One region of the Flavobacterium sp. FlaQc-47 genome, then DNA from elsewhere that is predicted to be linked to it. Evidence: riboswitches for the same ligand, from Rfam matches in the RefSeq annotation. Region 1 holds a riboswitch; the other holds the start of a gene.
What was found. A riboswitch is a leader RNA that binds a small molecule or an ion and turns the genes downstream of it on or off. The one in region 1 is predicted to bind S-adenosylmethionine.
Positions count from the first base shown of each region.

Region 2: linked by a shared signal. The riboswitch ahead of ACHRVX_RS10355 (alpha/beta fold hydrolase) and the one ahead of ACHRVX_RS04635 (redoxin domain-containing protein) in region 1 are both predicted to bind S-adenosylmethionine.

Region 1 is NZ_JBIPCQ010000001.1:1,106,416-1,115,949, forward strand. Features, by position in the region: gene ACHRVX_RS04620 (peptidase domain-containing ABC transporter) at 1-1,508, shown strand, start outside; gene ACHRVX_RS04625 (HlyD family secretion protein) at 1,511-2,863, shown strand; gene ACHRVX_RS04630 (TolC family protein) at 2,844-4,259, shown strand; SAM riboswitch class I at 5,726-5,825, shown strand; gene ACHRVX_RS04635 (redoxin domain-containing protein) at 6,110-7,096, shown strand; gene ACHRVX_RS04640 (aminotransferase class V-fold PLP-dependent enzyme) at 7,539-9,041, shown strand; gene ACHRVX_RS04645 (VOC family protein) at 9,260-9,534, shown strand, end outside.
Region 2 is NZ_JBIPCQ010000003.1:159,367-168,900, reverse strand. Features, by position in the region: gene thrA (bifunctional aspartate kinase/homoserine dehydrogenase I) at 1-1,205, opposite strand, end outside; gene ACHRVX_RS10355 (alpha/beta fold hydrolase) at 1,207-2,196, opposite strand; SAM riboswitch class I at 2,269-2,377, opposite strand; gene ACHRVX_RS10350 (hypothetical protein) at 2,566-2,769, opposite strand; gene ACHRVX_RS10345 (aspartate kinase) at 3,381-4,469, opposite strand; gene ACHRVX_RS10340 (O-acetylhomoserine aminocarboxypropyltransferase/cysteine synthase family protein) at 4,688-5,992, opposite strand; gene ACHRVX_RS10335 (hypothetical protein) at 6,066-6,254, opposite strand; gene ACHRVX_RS10330 (TonB-dependent receptor plug domain-containing protein) at 6,722-9,534, opposite strand, start outside.

The DNA of each region.
Region 1 (9,534 bases):
AACTTAGTGTTTCCTGGATAGTACTTGTATTTCTGGTTACTATTGGTGTTGGTTTTGGAGGAGTTCTGATCATTTTGCAGCTTCGTATTGTAGAAAATCTGCAACAGCGAATTTTTGTCAGATCGTCATTTGAGTTTGCTTACAGAATGCCTTTAATTAAATTTAAAGAAATGTATTCTGAATATGCGCCCGAAAAAGCCAACCGATTTTTTGATACCTTAATGGTTCAAAAAGGCACGGCAAAACTTTTGCTGGACTTTTGTACCGCTTTTCTGCAAGTGGGTCTGGGGATTATATTATTGGTTTTATACCATTCCTTTTTCACCGTAATCGGGCTTTTGTTTATCGTGATTTTATACATAATTTTTAAATTTTCGTATAGAGACGGACTTGAAACAAGCCTTAACGAATCAAAGTTTAAATATAAGGTAGCAGCCTGGCTTCAGGAAATTGCCCGTAATCGCGAGAGTTTCCGTAAAAAAGGAGCTTTTGAATATGCATTAGAACGAAATGACGGTTATGTAAGCGAATACATTAATTATCGTGAAAAGCATTTTCAGGTAATGAAAAAGCAATACATCCAGCTTACGATTTTTAAAATTCTTGTTACGGCTGCCTTATTGTCAATTGGTGGTTTTCTGGTAATTCATCATCAAATGAACATTGGGCAGTTTGTGGCAGCAGAAATTGTGATTGTATTGCTGATTAATTCAGTAGAAAAAATCATCTTCGGACTAGAATCTTTTTATGATGTGCTGACATCGGTAGAAAAAATAGGGCAGGTTACCGATATGGAGATTTCCTGTATTCCGAAAACATCGGCAATTACCGAAACCGGAATAAATATCGAAACCGAAAGTATTGCCTATAATTATCCGGGATACAATAAAAAATCGCTTAAAAACATCAACCTGAAAATCGCTCAAGGCGAAAAAATACTGGTTCAGGGAACAAACGGAGCCGGAAAAAGTACCTTATTGCGCTTGCTTTCAGGTTTGCTTGAACCCGAAAGTGGTGCCATGTACGTTACGGATAATTACATGAACCGACTCGACGAAGATACTTACAGAGCGCAAGCGGGAACATTTATGCAGGGTGATACGCTTTTTGCCGGAACAATTAGAGAAAATGTACAGTTTGGCAATAGTGATATTAATAATGATGACCTGAAATGGGCGCTGGATAATGTTTGCCTTACGCCGTATATCAAGACGTTCCCTAACGGACTTGAAAATCAGGTTCATCCCGGCGGAAGCGAACTTTCGGCTTCTGATGTACAAAAAATATTGCTTGCCCGAAGCATTGTTCACAAACCTAATATATTGTTTCTCGAAGATCCTGTTGATAGAATGGACGAAATGACTTCGGGTAAAATAATTGATTTTTTACTTTCTGATCAAAATGACTGGACGGTGATTGTAACTTCTAAGAATGATATCTGGAAAAACAAATGCAACCGTATGATCACGATCGATGACGGAAAAATTATTAACGACATTAAGATTTAATTATGCTCAATATATCTAAAGATAATAATATACTAATAACGCCGGGCAAATACGCATCAATAACGAGCGTAGCCCGAAGACCTCACTACAAAATCCTGAATAAAATCATCATTGGATTTTTGATTTTTTTAATTGGCTGTTTGTTTCTTCCGTGGACGCAAAATATTTCAGGAAGCGGTTCTGTTACCACTTTAAAACCAGATCAAAGACCTCAAACCGTACATAATACCATTGCGGGACGAATTGAAAAATGGTTTGTAAAAGAAGGTGACTTTGTAAAAAAAGGCGATACGATTCTTTTTATCTCTGAAACTAAAGAAGATTATTTAGATCCCAATCTGGTAGGAAATACCAAAGATCAGGTCGATGCTAAAAAAATGGCGGTAGAATCGTATGGCGATAAAGTAAATTCACTTAATGTGCAGGCGCAATCGCTTAATACTGAAAGAGAATTAAAATTACAGCAGGCACAAAACAAGATCAAACAGGCCCATTTAAAAATTAAAAGTGACAGTATGGATCTTGAAGCGGTAAAAACACAATTACGAATCGCTACAACTCAGTTCAATCGTTCAACCGCTCTTAATAAAGAAGGCTTAAAGCCAATGACCGACGTGGAGCAAAAGCGACTAAAACTGCAAGAGTCTGAAGCTTATATTATTACACAGCAAAATAAGCTTTTAAGCAGTAAAAACGAATTGATAAATGCGAGAGTGGAAATCAATCGCATTACAGCGGAATATGCAGAGAAAATTTCGAAATCCAGAAGTGATAAATTTACCGCATTAAGTACGCAATATGATACTGAAGCACAGGTAAATAAACTACAAAATCAGTATGTAAATTATAAATTGAGAAATGGTTTATATTACATCACAGCGCCACAAAGCGGTTATGTCAATCGTGCTTTACTGGCGGGTCTTGGTGAAACAATTAAGGAAGGAACTCCGGTGGTAAGTATCATGCCGCAAAGTTATGATATTGCAGTTGAAACGTATGTAGAACCTATTGATCTTCCGTTAGTGCATCGTGGTGCAAAAGTGCGTGTCTGGTTTGATGGCTGGCCAAGAATCGTATTCTCAGGATGGCCTGGATTATCCTACGGAACTTTTGGCGGCAGGGTAGTGGCAATAGAAAATTTTATAAGTGCAAACGGCAAATACAGAATTCTGATTGCACCGGATAATAAAGAAGACAAATGGCCAAAAGAATTAAGCATAGGTGCCGGTGCGCAAAGTATTGCCTTGCTCGAAACGGTTTCTGTAGGTTATGAAATATGGCGTAACCTGAACGGATTTCCACCCAATTATTATAATTCAGATGATAAAGCAACAAATGGAAAAGATAAAAAGTAACATAAGGTATATCATATTGTGCTCTTTTTTATTTCTTATTGGCTTTTCTAAATCATACAGTCAGGATTTTAATAAAGAGGAGTTAAGCTACAGCGAATTTTTAGGATATGTCAAAAAATACCATCCGCTGGTCAAACAAGCCAATCTTGAAGTAAGTAATGCTCAGGCAATGCTTATGGTGGCACGTGGAGGATTTGATCCGAAAATTGAAGTAGATTACAATAAAAAAGAGTTTAAAGGAACCGAATATTATTCGTTATTAAACAGCAGTTTCAAAATCCCAACCTGGTATGGTATTGAAATAAAAGCTGGTTTCGACGATACAGACGGTCAATATTACAATCCGCAAAACCGAACGCCGGATGCGGGATTAACGTCACTGGGAATAAGTGTTGCCTTAGGGCAGGGTTTGTTTATCAACCAGAGAATGGCAGATGTAAGAGAAGGAAAACTCCAGATAAAACTGAGTGATGCGCAACGAAAACTAAAAGCGATTGAGGTTTTGTATAAAGCAAGCGAAGCTTATTTTGAATGGAGAAGAAGCTTTAATGAAGCCGAACTTTATAAAAGTTATCTGGGCTTTGCCAGTACTCGTTTTGCAGGCGTGAAAAAACTAATTGAATATGGTGATTCTCCTGCAATCGATAGTGTTGAAGCAAGAATTACAGTTAGAAACAGGGAATTAAATGTAGAAAACGGAAACCTGAAACTGGCAAAAGCCAAACTTGCCATTTCGAATTATTTATGGATAGAAAATGTTCCCGTTGAACTGGCAGACAATGTAAAGCCCGAACAAAACTTAATTCAGACCCTGGAAGAGACATTAAAAACATCTGCCATGATGGTCAATGTTGAAAGCTTAGAAGCGCATCCTAAAATTCAGGCATTGGAAACTAAATTATCGATGCTGGAAATCAACAGACAGCTGAAGGCTAATTTACTGCTTCCGAAGGTAAACGTAGGGTATAATTATATCTCTGAACCTGTTTATTTTGATTCTTTTAATGCTGATGATTATAAGTTTAATATCGATTTCAGCATTCCGATTTTCCTAAGAAAAGAACGTGGAAATCTGAAAATCGCGAAACTAAAAATGCAGGATTTAAAATTTGATATCGATCAGCAAAGACTGGAACTTAAAAATAAAATAAAAGCGCAACAAACCGAAATTGCCTCTCTAAAAAGACAAAAAATGGTTATCGACAATCTTGTAAAGGATTATGTTGTAATGTTAAGCTCTGAGGAAAAACTGTTTTCGTTTGGTGAAAGTTCAATATTTTTGATTAATTCCAGAGAGAATAATTTGGTAAGCGCTAAATTATCGCAAATAGGTATTGAAAATCAATTTTATATTTCAAATGCCGAATTGTATAAAATACTGGCAAATCCGGATTAAATAATTTGTGGATTTTCTATTATGATTAAATAAAATCCTTTGAACACAAATGGAACCGCAAACTTTTTCATTTCGACAGAGGAGAAATCACACTAGTAATTCTACAAAGATTAACGACAATACTTGCGGAATTTCTTGCTATTAGACTGGACTGAAGTCCAGCCCTACAATATGTTTCGTTCCTTCGGAACTCTTTTGAGAATCCGGAGGATTTTTTTTATTTTCTAGCCAGGTTCTGGTAGCTATCGGGATTAATGCATTTGACACAACGTAGTCACAATATTTGTTGATTTTGTTTGCTTATGATGGATTAAAATCCATCTCTACAATATGTTTCGTTCCTCTGGAACTCTTTTGAGAATCCGGAGGAATTTTTTATTTTGTAGCCAGGTTCTGATAGCTATTGGCCTTAATCCCTTGGACACAACGTAGCCACAATATTTGTTGATTTTGTTTGCGTACGATGCATTAATCCAATGTCATTAAGTTAAGAAAAAAGGAAAAAAAAGATTTAATATTTTTGATTTTATATGTGTGAAACGGCATAAAATCGAAAATCATATTATTTCATGACAATCACTATTTAAAAACTTACTATTTGTGCCGTTAGGCACTAAATATTGTAGTTCATATGAAATGGAATAAATATAGCGTGCCGTAGGTAAGCAATAGTTATCATTTGTTGCGTACCTACGGCACGCCAACGTATTTCTAATCTATATTAATTACCAATATTTAGTGCCTAACGGCACATTTCAAATTTTGGTTTGCATTACTCATAATTATCAAACAAAGCATAACTTAATGACATTGGCATTAATCCCTTGGACACAACGTAGCCACAATATTTGTTGATTTTGTTTGCGTATGATGGATTAAAATCCAATATCATTAAGTTAAGAAAAAAGGATAAAAAAGATTTAAGATTTTGATTTTATATGTGTGAAACAGCATAAAATTGACAATCATATTATTTCATGATAATCAAGATTTTAAAACTTACTATTTGTGCCGTTGGGCACTAAATATTGGTAGTTCATATGAAATGGAATAAATATAGCGTGCCGTAGGTACGCAATAGTTATCATTTGTTGCGTACCTACGGCACGCCAACGTATTTCTAATCTATATTAACTACCAATATTTAGTGCCTAACGGCACATTTCAAATCTTGGTCTAATTACTCATAATTTTCAAACAAAGCTTAACCTCATGACATTGGGATTAATCCCCGGCACACAACGTAATCCAAATCTTTGGCGAGCTACTTGATGAGATTCCCCGTTCCTCGAAATGACAAACTTGGTATTTACTTTACGCATTACCTCGTTGATATTAACTTGATTTCCAGGACGATTGTAATCATGCCGATTCCTTTATTTTAACTATTTTAAAAAACATCCTTTAAAACTATATTAATTACATAGAATTTATATATATTTGCATCAGCAGAATATTTCTGCGTGAACTTATCCAGAAAGACTGAGGGATTAGGCCCTGTGACGTCTTAGCAACCTGTTGCCCAATAAGGTGCTAAATCCTTCCGCTAAGGCGGACAGATAAGAAAGATTTCCTTGGTAAATCTGAATAAGGTCATTATGTTAAAACCTTTTTTATTATTAAAATGAAAATTAAACGATTCAATTTAAACGCCTTTTACAATCAGTTACAATTGCCTTTATCAGAAAATGAAGTCTTAGTTTTCCGAATGCGTAGCCGCTAATTTTTATAATCCTTTTTCCTACTCTTCAACATTTAGATATAGGCCATTTAATTGGTCAGGGGAATTCGTATGTCCGTTTAAAAAGAACTACATAAAATTTGACAAAATTCAACTTTAACTCCATATAATGAAAAAAATAATAGTATTTCTAGCCCTTTGTTTTTCTGTATCAGCAATACAGGGTCAAGATTCAAATGTTCAGTTAAAAGGAACTGTAACAGATACAATTGTAAAATATGTATATCTGCAAAAGTTTCATAACAAGATGTTTACCACAATAGATTCGGTAAAAGTAGTGGATGGAAAGTTTGGTTTCAAAACCAAAGTAAAACTTCCGGAATTGTACGGATTAAGTGTTAATACAGCCAATAGTCCGTTGTATATTTTTCTGGAAAAAGCACCAATTACAGTACAATTAAGTCCGGTCAAATATTATAGTACTTCGGTTATTGAAGGTTCTGTTTCTCAGGATTTATTCAATATTTATCAAAAAACGGAGAACGTTGATATAAGTAAATTTATAACAGAACATCCTGGCTCTCTGGTTTCGGCATATGTATTATACAGAAACTGGTCGTACAGATTGACTCCGGATCAGATTACACAAAACATTGCACTTCTCGATAAAAGTCAGCAAAATTCAACATATGTAAAAGAATTAAAGGAATTAGTGAAGGTTCTAAACGGATTACAAATTGGTAAAAAAGCACCTGATTTCGTTTCTAAAAATCCTGAAGGAAAAGATATCCGATTTTCTGAAAATCTAAACGGCTATACTTTGGTTGATTTCTGGGCTTCATGGTGTGGACCATGCAGAAGAGAAAACCCAAATATCGTTGCTGCTTACAAGGAGTATCATGATAGAGGTTTCAACGTTTTTGGAGTTTCTTTAGATAAAAAGAAAGAAAACTGGGTGAAAGGAATTCAGGACGACAATTTAAACTGGCTGCAAGTTTCGGACTTACTTTTCTGGAATAGCGAAATCGCAAAATTATACGGAGTAAGAGCAATTCCCTCCAATTATCTGGTAGATTCAAAAGGAGTTATCGTAGCGAAAAATCTTCGTGGTGAAGAACTTCAGGCTACGCTTAAAACACTTTTGAACAGGAGTTAGATTTTGGTAATTCCACGCTTGTTTGTCATTTCGACGCAAGGAGAAATTACACAAGAAACTCCGTTTCTAAATATGTCAATCTTGGCGAATAGTGGATGTGATTTCTCCTTGCGTCGAAATGATATGCTAAACGAAAAGAATCTTATGAAAATGATTGTCATAACCCCGATAGAAGTGAAAATCCTTTTGTAGCGGCGTTCGCTGCAAAAGATTACTTCACTTAATTCTTATTTCAATTGGAGTTTAGTGAACTTCGTTTGAAACAGACAGCGGGATTAGCTCCTGAAAAAAAAGATTTTGTTTTATCATAGAAATAGAATGACAAACTTACCGGAGTTACTTGCGCAGATTCCTCGTTCCTCGGAATGACAAACAGCCGTGTATTAAAATAATTCCCCACCAGATTCAGTCAAAAATAAAAATGAGTTAATTTAAAAATGATATGGAAATAAATGCAATTGAGAACATAACGAAACCAAGTCAGTTAGAGCACTATTTTTCAAAGTTTAGAGAAAATACAATAGGAGTAAACCATACTTTTAAGTCGGCTTACGGACAGCAAAATTTATTATATGCAGATTGGGTCGCGAGCGGCAGATTATATGTGCCAATTGAAAATATTATGCTCAATAAAATAGGTCCGATGATTGCCAATACGCATTCTTTTTCCAGCGAAACCGGCAAAACTTCAACTTATGCTTACAATCACGCGAGACAATTGATTAAGAAGCATGTAAATGCCAATGAATTAGATGTTCTGGTGACAACGGGAACCGGAATGACGGCTGCTTTATCAAAATTACAGCGTTTTATTGGGTTGCGTTCGGCAGATAATAAATCGACTATTGTGCCTGATAATACCGATAAACCAGTAGTTTTTATCACGCATATGGAGCACCATTCTAATCAGGTTTCCTGGTATGAAACCAATGCCGATGTTGTGGTGGTACCGCCGGATGAAAACAATTTAGTTGATCCTGAAATATTTGCAGAATTGATTAAAAAATATGCAGACAGAACGGTAAAAATTGGTTCGTTTACGGCAGCTTCAAATGTTACGGGAATCATTACGCCTTATCATGAATTGGCTAAAATCCTGCATCAAAATAACGGACTTTGTTTTGTTGATTTTGCAGCTTCGGCACCTTATGTACAAATCGATATGCATCCTGAAGATCCGGAAGAACAATTAGATGCCATTTTTTTTTCGCCCCATAAATTCCTTGGCGGACCCGGAACCTGCGGTGTTTTGGTTTTTAATGAAAAATTATATAAAAGTGATGTTCCGGACCATCCGGGCGGTGGAAATGTAAAAGCTACAAATCCTTGGGGACGATATCATTACAGTGATTCAATAGAAGTAAAAGAAGATGGCGGAACTCCTGGTTTTTTGCAAGTGATAAGAACGGCTTTGTCTCTGGAATTAAAGGATAAAATGGGAGTTGGGAACATAAAAAACAGGGAAAAAGAATTACTGGATCTGTGTTATTCTGAATTTCAAAAGATTCCGGCGTTATCGGTTTTAGGAGATATTGAAACGGACAGAATTGGGTGTGTTTCGTTTTTGATTGAGGATATTCATTATAATTTAATCGTGAGACTTTTAAATGATCGTTTCGGAATTCAGGTTCGTGGCGGATGGTCATGCGCGAGTACTTATGCGCATTATTTATTTGATATTGATGAGGCGAAATCTAACGAATTGACAGAGGAACTTTTATTAAAAAACCAAACGAATAAACCGGGATGGGTTCGATTATCGCTACATCCGATAATGACAAATGAAGACGTTTTGTTTATTGCTGATGCCATACAAAAAGTAGTTTTAAATCATAAGGAATGGCAGAAGGATTATCAGCATAATAGTGCTACTAACGAGTTTGAAAGCATTGTAAATAAAGAAACTATTGCTGATGATGTAAAAGAATGGTTTAAGTTCGATTAAAATTAAGTGTTTGAAAATAGTTAACACTTAGAAATATGCATTTCATCTTATTTCATCTCATTTTGTTATGATGGCGAAGTAAGGATAGCAGTAGTAATTCCTCATTCATCAGATTAACAGGCCAAATTATTTCTGTCTATTTTAATAAGTGAAACACTTTTTTGGGAATTAAAAAATCCATGTTTTTTAAAAACATCAGCGAATATAAAAATATCATAATGAATACTAATATTAAAGGATTTCATCATTTTGCTATTAAAGCGCAGGATTTTGAGGGAACAATACAATTTTACAAAACACTAAATTTTGAAATAGCCCACAGCTGGAGTTTACTGGAGTTTAATTTACAAAAATGCGTCATGTTGAAAAACACGCAATTTGATTGTTACATCGAAATATGCGACAGTAATGCTAATTTTCCCACTCAGGGACGAAAGCGAAAACAAGGAGATCCTTATGTCGAAAATTCGCTTTTGCATATTTGTTTTATCGT
Region 2 (9,534 bases), on a different contig from region 1:
GCGGTATATGGTTTGTGAAAAGTACTTAAATCCTGACCAATAATCGAAATAACCGAAACATTATCTGTTACTGTAATTTGGTTTACATCCTTAGAATAAAAGTCGTTTTCGAACTCTTTTTCTAACTCAATCATCGCTGTTGTTGCCTTATCTGTCGCAACAACCAACCCAATTCCCCTTTCTGAAGAACCTTGGGAAATGATACTTACACTGATATTATGATCGCCCATTACCTTGAAAATTCGGGCATCAACACCGGCTTTCCCTAGTAATCCTCGACCTTCAAGATTTACTAATGATAAATTCTCTAAAACCGAAAGTGTTTTGATTCCTTCTTTTGCAGAGTCTGAAGTGATTAATGTTCCGCGATTTTCATGATTGAATGTATTTAAAATACGTAACGGAATATTTTTTTCTAATAAAGGAATTATCGTTTTTGCGTGCAAAATTGTTGCTCCAAAATTCGCCAATTCATTTGCTTCATTAAACGATAAAAATTCAATTTTTTTAGCATCGGCAACTAAATCCGGATTTGCTGTATAAATTCCATCAACGTGCGTAAAGTTTTGAAGTTCTTCGGCATTTAAATAATTAGCAATTAATGATGCGGTATAATTGCTGCCGTTTCTGCCTAAAGTTGTAGTGTCATTATTATTGTTTGAACCAATAAAACCAGTTACAATATTAACCGTTGAACCGTTATGTTGTTTGAAATAATTGATGACATTTTTCTTAGATAGCTGTTCTAAAGGTTGTGCATCTCCAAATTTTGAGTCGGTTTTTAATAATTCTCTCGAATCAACAAAATTGGCAGGAATTCCTTTTTCTTTTAAAATCGCAGTCAACAATTTAGCCGAAAGCAACTCACCTTTAGACAAAATCTGATCTTTGATTTTATTGCTGTAATCTCCAATCAAACTAACGCCTTCAAAAAGTTTTTCTAAAATATTAAATTCTTCAGATAAATCTACCTGTGGATAGTCTGAAATTTGATAGGTTTTGAAATTTTCAAATAATGGTTTGTAATTACCGTTTTTAGCGGCAAGTTTCAAAATATAATCTAATTCGTCTGTTGCTTTTCCGCGAGCCGAAACGACAACTGCAATTTGTTCGCCTTGATTTACTTTATCAGAAATGATTGAAACTACTTTGTTAAGTCCTTCTCCGTTTGATAACGATTTACCTCCAAATTTTAATATTTTCATTTTATTTTTCTATTGTTTCTGCCTTAAAAATATCGGCAAGTAAATGATCTAATTGTTTGTACTCGATTAAAAAAGCGTCATGTCCGTGAACGGAATCTATCTCGCTGTAAAAGACATTGTCTTTGAACTTTTTTAATTCATTAAAAGTTTCCCGATTTTCTTTTGGTGTAAAAAACAAATCTGAGTTGATTCCGATAATATGGATCGCTGCATTTGTTCTGGACATTAAAGTTTCGAAATCGGCACTATTTCTGGTAATATCTATTGTTTTGAGCAATTGGTTCATCAGCTTATATGATGCCAATTGATATCTTTTTTGTAATTTTTCGCCGTGATGTGCCAGCCAGCTTTCAATATTAAAAATCAAAAGTTGGTTGTTGATCGTGCGTTGAAATTTTTCTTTGAATGATTCAGGAGAGCGATAACACAACATGGCATGGATTCTGGCATCTTCAATAGGTTTTGAAGAATTGTTAAGGATTTGCTCTTGCAGGTAGCAATTAGCAATCATCCAGTCTGTCGATTTCCAATCAGTTGCAATTGGAATTAAGTTTTGGGTAATGTGAGGTTCTAATGCAAGGATTTCCCAGGCAATTCCTCCACCTACAGAGCCGCCAATGATAGCGTAAACCTGATCGATTTTTAAGACTTCAAGTCCTTTTATAAAAATTCGGGCAATATCTCTTGTTGTGAAATCCTGATAGTTTTCAACTACAAACGAATCATTTCCGTTACCCGGAACGTCAAATGCTAGTATGGTATATCTGTGGGTGTCAATTGTTTTTTCATCTCCAATTAAATCATTCCACCAACCGTTTTCACCTGTAACCTGAGCGTTTCCGGTTAAAGCGTGATTGACCAAAACAATAGGCGCGCTGTATAATGGCAAACCAGAAATGGTAAAACTTAATGGTAGTGAATGATATGATGCACCACTTTCTGTGATGAAATCATGAATTATAATGGGACTTGGTATATTTTCCAATTTCAAATCTTTTTATTATTGATTTGTATGTGGAAATATTAGAAAGAAAGTACTAGACTGAAACTAGAAAAATTCTTGTTGTTATCTTTCCACGTTTGGGCGTGGTAGAATGCAGCACCTTCTTCGATTTAACGAAGGGTTGCTAAGGATTCATCGGGTCTAATCCCTCGTCCTTTCTTTATAACATTTCAATACGTTTTTGAACTTAAAGGTGCAAATTAACTACTAATTTCTTAAACAAACAAATTTTATCGAAACTGATTCCTCATTTCCTTAAAGATAATTCAAACACAAACTCTTGTACGCAAAAAATTACCGAACAATTAGCCCAGTAAAATTAAGCAGGTATTCCCCTATTTTATGATACTTTTTGATTTAGATAAAAAGTGTTTCATTTTCTTTTGAATACATCAAAAACAATAATGAGTTTGGCTCTTTTTTTTCTGCTATTTTATCTGCCTCAGTAATACCAAATCTTGGATGTACCAATTCATTTGTTGTCGGTGGCGGATTGTTTCTTTTAGTTCTTAAGTTTTTCAACGTAGAAAATGTTCTTGTTATGTAGTTTAATTTGCTCATGATATTTAAGTTTATGTTAGTTTGTGTTTTATAATCTTTATTGTATGTTTAATTTTTTGTTATGGTGCCAAATGAAATAAAAAAACCCTTTTGGACGTGAATACCAAAAGGGTTTAAGTTTTTAACAACTTATATATACTTTTAGTATCAACAGACGCGTACACAAATACGTGCGACGTTAAACATCTTGTTCATCTGTAGGGATTTATTCATCTGTGATTTAATTGCTATTTTAAAAAATTCTTGCATTTGTTTACTTTTAATAAGCTACTCGAAACTGTTGAAATATTTAAAACCATCCTTCTTTCAAAAATCAAAAAAGAAATAAAGCAGTACCAGCTTTTGTTTCATTTTAGATAACTAATGTTAAAAAGTTAACTTTTTTGTTTTTGCAGTTTGAGGTATTACAAATGTGCGAATATTTTTTCAATTACGCAAGTGATGTTCAACACATTAATCATAAAAATCGTTAAAAAACAAAATTTAAACGTTAAAAAACATCTTACAAAATTAACAATCCAATAATTGAAAGCTAAAACTTACAAAAAATTACACAACGAACTTTCCTGTTTCATTATATCAAAGAACAACTGACTACTATTTCAAACCACTTACAACCAAACTGCTTCTTTATTTTTAATTTTCTCGGCCACTTTCAAAATGTCAGTTATTATCCCTCTTGAAATGGCTTGCTTACATGCCGAAGCACTTTGAATCGCAATAGGAACATCTGCGTAAGATTGTGTGTAGATTTCAAAAATAGTATCTGAACCTTTTAATTGTCCAATTGCAGATGTTATGGGTTCTGAAACTAATTTGACTTCTAAAGTATTTTTCTCTACATCAAATTCCCCAACATATCGCAATACATGATTATCCTTCTGGGTAATTTTTGCAATTTTAAAGTATCTGTCAATTGCTTCCTTACTAAGAATGCCGTTTTGTTCAAGATGTTCTTGTTGTATTAATGAATTGATTTTTATATCCGAAAGATCAAAATCCTTCCCGATTTCCCTGGTCAAAATCAGCAGTTTTCTTGCTGTATCATTTCCGGATAAATCTTCTTTGAAAGTTGAACGCATTAAACCAAGTAAACTGGCATCTTTTAAAAGAGAAGAAAAAGTAACTTCTTCATTAGCAAATCGATTAAAGACATAACTCAGGTTATCTGAAAAAACACCTCGGATCTTTGTGATTTTTTCACCTGAATAATACAAATCTCTTAAAGTTTGCAATACCGGAAATCCTGTATCTACTGATGTTTCATACAAAAACTCTTTGTCGTATTTTTTTAAATTCGACCTGATTTCTTTATACAGATCGATTGGTAATGTATTTGCCTTTTTATTTACCGCTACAATATTAAATCCGTTTTCAATCAGGGTATTATAATGATGAATTAACTCGTCGCTTGCCGTTGCATCAACCGCAATCAGATTCTCAAATTCATTTTCTTTGGCAAATTCAATAATATCCTGCACTTTAAACGGAACTGCCAATTCCAGAAAATTGGTTTCCCAGGCATATCCTACGCCTTCTTTCTCGAAAAAAGCTACTGTTGAATTGGTTATAATCGGAAAATGAAAATCGACGTTTCTGCTTTCGAGAAAAAATTCCTGACTTTCGATAATTTGATTGATCAAAGTACTTCCTATATTTCCAATTCCAAAAAGGATGATATTTATTTTAAGCTTTGACATAATTTCTAATTTATTGGGGGTTAATTAAAACCATATAAGCGATATAAGTTCATTTAATGTTATCAACTTATACAATTTAGAGGCATTGCTGTGCGTCTCTACTAAAATGAACTTATATTACTTATATGGTAAAAATATATGCAGTGTTTTTATAAAAAATCACCTCTAGCAGAACTCACGCTACTAAAGGCAATTTTTCAAACAAAAAACAAAAAAACCTAATTTTTATTAACGCTGTATTGCGATTGGGTTACGCTTGCGAAAGCAGCTTGCAAATCAGCTATTAAATCTTCGATATCTTCAATTCCAACAGAAAGTCGGACTAAATCTTTTGAAACTCCTGTTTCTAATTGATCTGCATCAGATAATTGTTGGTGCGTTGTACTTGCCGGATGAATGATTAATGATTTTGTATCACCAATGTTCGCCAAAAGCGAAAATAATTTCGTTTGATCTACTACTTTTTTAGCAGCATCAAAACCACCTTTTAATCCAAAAGTCACTACTCCACTTTGTCCCTTTGGTAAATATTGTTGTGCTAAATCATAATATTTATTGGTTTTTAGTCCCGGATAATTCACCCAGACAACCTCATCTTGTTTTTCTAACCAAGAGGCCAATGCCAAAGCATTTTCGCTGTGCTTCTGGATTCTGATTGGTAAAGTTTCTAATCCCTGAATGATTTGAAAAGCATTAAACGGACTTAAAGCTGCACCAAAATCACGCAATCCTTCGATTCTTGCTTTTGCAATAAAAGCAGCATTTCCTAAAGCTTCGTGATAGACTAATCCGTGATATCCTGCTGAAGGTTCTGTAAATTCAGGGAATTTTCCGTTTGACCAGTCAAAATTTCCTGCATCTATAATAACGCCTCCTAATGAAGTTCCGTTTCCTGAAATATATTTGGTTAAAGAGTGAATTACAATATCTGCTCCGTATTGAATTGGATTCAATAAATAAGGTGTAGCAACCGTATTGTCTACAATAAAAGGCACTTTAAAGTTTTTGGCTTCCGCCGAAATTCCTTTTAAGTCTAATACATCTAATTTTGGATTCCCCAAAGATTCTACAAAAAAGGCTCTTGTATTTTCTTTGGCGGCTTTAGTGAAATTTTCCGGTTGGGACGGATCTACAAATGTGCTGGTAATTCCTAAACGAGGCAATGTCACGCTAAGTAAATTATAAGTTCCTCCGTATAAACTATTTGAAGCCACAATATGATCTCCGGCTTTTAACAAAGTCAGGAAAGTAGTCGAAATTGCCGATGCTCCTGATGCTGTAACAACAGCGCCAATTCCGCCTTCAAGCGCTGCAAGACGTTGTTCCAGCACATCGTTTGTAGGGTTGTTTAATCTTGTGTAAATAAATCCGGCTTCGGCAAGACCAAATAAATTGGCAGCATGATCTGAATCGTTAAATACATATGATGATGTCTGATAAATAGGTACTGCTCTTGTTCCTGCATTTTTAGTAACATCGTGTCCTGCATGTAGTGCGTTTGTTGCAAATTTTGGTGTGCTCATGATTTCTTAGTTTTTTAGATATTGTTAATATTGTATATTTTGTAATTGATTTTTGTAATTGTAATTGAATTCTTTATGCAAAAAAATCGTCTGCTTCTTCTTCAAGATCATACATTTGAAACAGTAATGATTTTTGACTTTTGATATTCTGCTCTGCATTTATTCTAATAACTTCTCCTAATAGGTCTTCTGACGTAGTATTGTTTTTTTGAGAATCGTTTCTCAATAAATATTCTATTGCAATTGAATTTAATGTTTTCATAATTTGAATTTTAAAAGTGTGGAAATAAAAAAGCCCTTTCGGATGGCTACCAAAAGGGCTTATAGTCTAACTATAACAAAGATTTACTCTTTCACTTTTGGCAACAGCGATTTGGGATGCACATTTGCATCATCTCACAACATATAATCATATTATTCGCTATTGTTTTCATTTTCATTTTATTTAAATTAATTCTTTTTTTAAACTCGACTAATTTGATAGAGTAAATATATAAACTATTTTCAGAACTACCAAATCAAAAAGTGAGATTTAATGTTATTTTTTTCAAAGCCCTGAAAATACAAGATTTTTATTTTATTTTGCCCACGGATTTTACGGGTTTGAACCGGTTTACGCGGATTTTTTTATTTTCCTCATCTGCTTAAAAAAAGTTACCACAGATTATAATGATTAAAAAAAATTCGCGTAAATCCGTTTAATCCGTAAGACCCGTGGCCAATTTATTTTTAAAATTTGAAACTTAATCTTGCAAAACCAAATCTTCCGTTTAATCCAAATTGTGAAACTGCTCTTGAATACGCAAACTGATTCGCATTTGTTAAATCTACGCTTGGTGCCGGAGACAATGTTGGCGTTGTATTTGTAAATGCCGGAGTTGCAGGATTATTTCTGTCCGGATAAACATCTCCTATATTATTAAATCCAACCGTCAACCTGAATTTCTCATTGATTTGATATCCGAAAGATAAATCGGTTACTAATTTCGCGCTATATACAGGATGTTCATAAACTGAAGATGATCCGTCTAAATTTACATCTGTTGCTCCGGGATCTGTAACTTCTCCAAAATAACTGTTTCTCAAATAAATATCGAGCTTTTTAATATTGAAAGTCGTCGTTAAATTTGCTTTCAATTTCGGAATCGCTTCTTCTAAATAAATTCGGCTTGACTCCGGGAAAAATGAATATTTATAAGCATCTCCGCCGGCATCAATAATAGATTGGGGAACATTTAAATCTCCAACTCGTTTAGTTGTATTATAACTTAAAGCAAAATCATTTCGGATAGTGAAATCCTGAATAACATCGTATTTTTGAGAAATTACAACATCAATTCCTTTTGTTTCAGAGTTGATTCCGTTCGTCCAGAACGAAGCTCTTTCTACTCCTTTCAAATCAAATGCTTGTTGAAATAAAGTCAAAGCTTCTCCTTGTGCAGGCGATGTTGCTCCACTTATTTGCGCATCTGTTGGTCTTGAATATTGTCCCGTTAAAACCACTCTGTCATCGATTCTTGTAAAATAAGCATCTGTTGCAATGGTGATATTTGCTTCAGGAATTTTGAAGGTAAATCCGGTACTGATACTTTTTGATTTTTCAGGTTTCAGATTTTCAACTCCAATACTTTTTGCTGCCTGCGAATCATTTGTAAAATACCCTACCTGATAAGGAGAACCGTTGATGAATTGGGTTGAACTTGCTTCAAAATATTTTTGTTGTAATGATGGCGCTCTAAAACCTGTTTGTCCCGAAATTCTCCAATTGATATTATCGTTTATTTTTACAAGAGAAGCCAGTTTAAAAATAACGGTACTTCCAAAATCTGAATAATTCTCATAACGAACCGCTCCGTTTAAAAGCCAGTTTTTAGTGGCATTTAATTCTAAATCAACATAAGCAGCGCCACTTTTTCTGTCTTTTTCTTTAGCATCTGTGGGTTGAAATCCTGAAAATCCCTGTGCGCCTGCTCCGCGTTTATTACCAAAAAAGTCTGTCACAATTAATGGAGAAGTGCTTGGCAATAATCCAGGAACCACATTTCCGTTTGTATCGTATAATCCGTAAGAAGCTTCTTCTCCTTGTTTGATCTGATAATTTTCATATCTGAATTCTCCACCAAAAGCAAGATTTAATCCCTCTAGAACATCGAGCTTTTTACTGAAATCTAAATTAGTTGTACTTTGCAAAAACGAAACTTTACCGGCATCAAAACTTGAAGGCGAGTTCGTTCCCAAAGTTGCATTAATAGTATTGTTTACATCATATTGAAAAGAATTTGATCCAAGGTTTGTACTAAGATCTGTATCAAACCCAAATAATTCTGTTGTAACCCCAACCGCAGATGAGGCATCTAAAATATCCGATTGAATTTCCGGCAGGAATCCGTTTTCATATACCTGAGTGAAAGTTCCGGAACCGTTTGGCAATCTGTTAAAGGCATAAGATTTACCATTTCTGTACGAAACTCCACCAAAAGAGTACAAAGCGGTAGTTTCAGTCAAAGGATATTTTGTGTTATAATACAATTGCCCTGATGCCAGTTCTGACTGACCTACACTCATATTATAATCGCTTCTTTCCTGGCCTCTGTATGCAATCTCATTATTGGTTACATCAAAATTCAAAGCGGTTTGCATTTGAGTAAGTGTCGTAGCCGATGAAATTGCAGTTTGTTGTGCCGGTGTAAAATAACTAACCTGTGGTGCATATTGCTGTAATGAGCTTATAATTTGTGCAGAATTGGGCGTGTTATTGATATTGCTAAATAAGGAATTAATTGCAAGTCCATTTTGAGCAGCTCTGTTTTCGACCGCGTTATAAGCATTAAAAATACCATTGCTTCTAATTCCTGCACGGCTTGTTGCTTGTCTGGTTACGGCGCTTCCGGTAACATTCAGGAAACTTCCTGTTTTACCTAATGATGTTCCGTAATTAAGATCTACTTGTAAAGTCTGACCATCAGCTCCGCCTTTGAAATTATTTGATCCTGAAGATAAATTAGTTCCGTACTGAATTCCTCCTGAAATAAAATTAGCACTCTTTTTCAATACAATATTGATAACTCCTGCAATTGCATCAGAACCATATTGCGCTGCTGCACCATCACGCAAAACTTCGATTCTTTCGATTGCAAATGATGGAATCGCATTTAAATCTGTTCCTACAGATCCTCTTCCCGGCGATCCGTTAATGTTTACCAATGCACTTGAATGTCTGCGTTTTCCGTTGACCAAAATTAAAACCTGATCCGGCCCTAATCCTCTTAATTGTGCCGGATCAACGTGATCTGTAGCATCTGCGGTAGAAGTTGCATTACTTGTAAAGGATGGCGCAACATAATTTAAAATCTGGGTAACGCTGGTTTGTGGGGAACCTTTTGTGATTTCAGAGATATTAAAAATATCCACAGGAACAGGAACATCGGTTTTTACGCGGTTTTTACTTCTGGATCCTACTATAGTAACTTCTGATAATTCGTTATTTTTTAAGCTGTCCTGCTCTTTTTTATTTTCCTGAGCATAAACTCCCGAAATTGTCA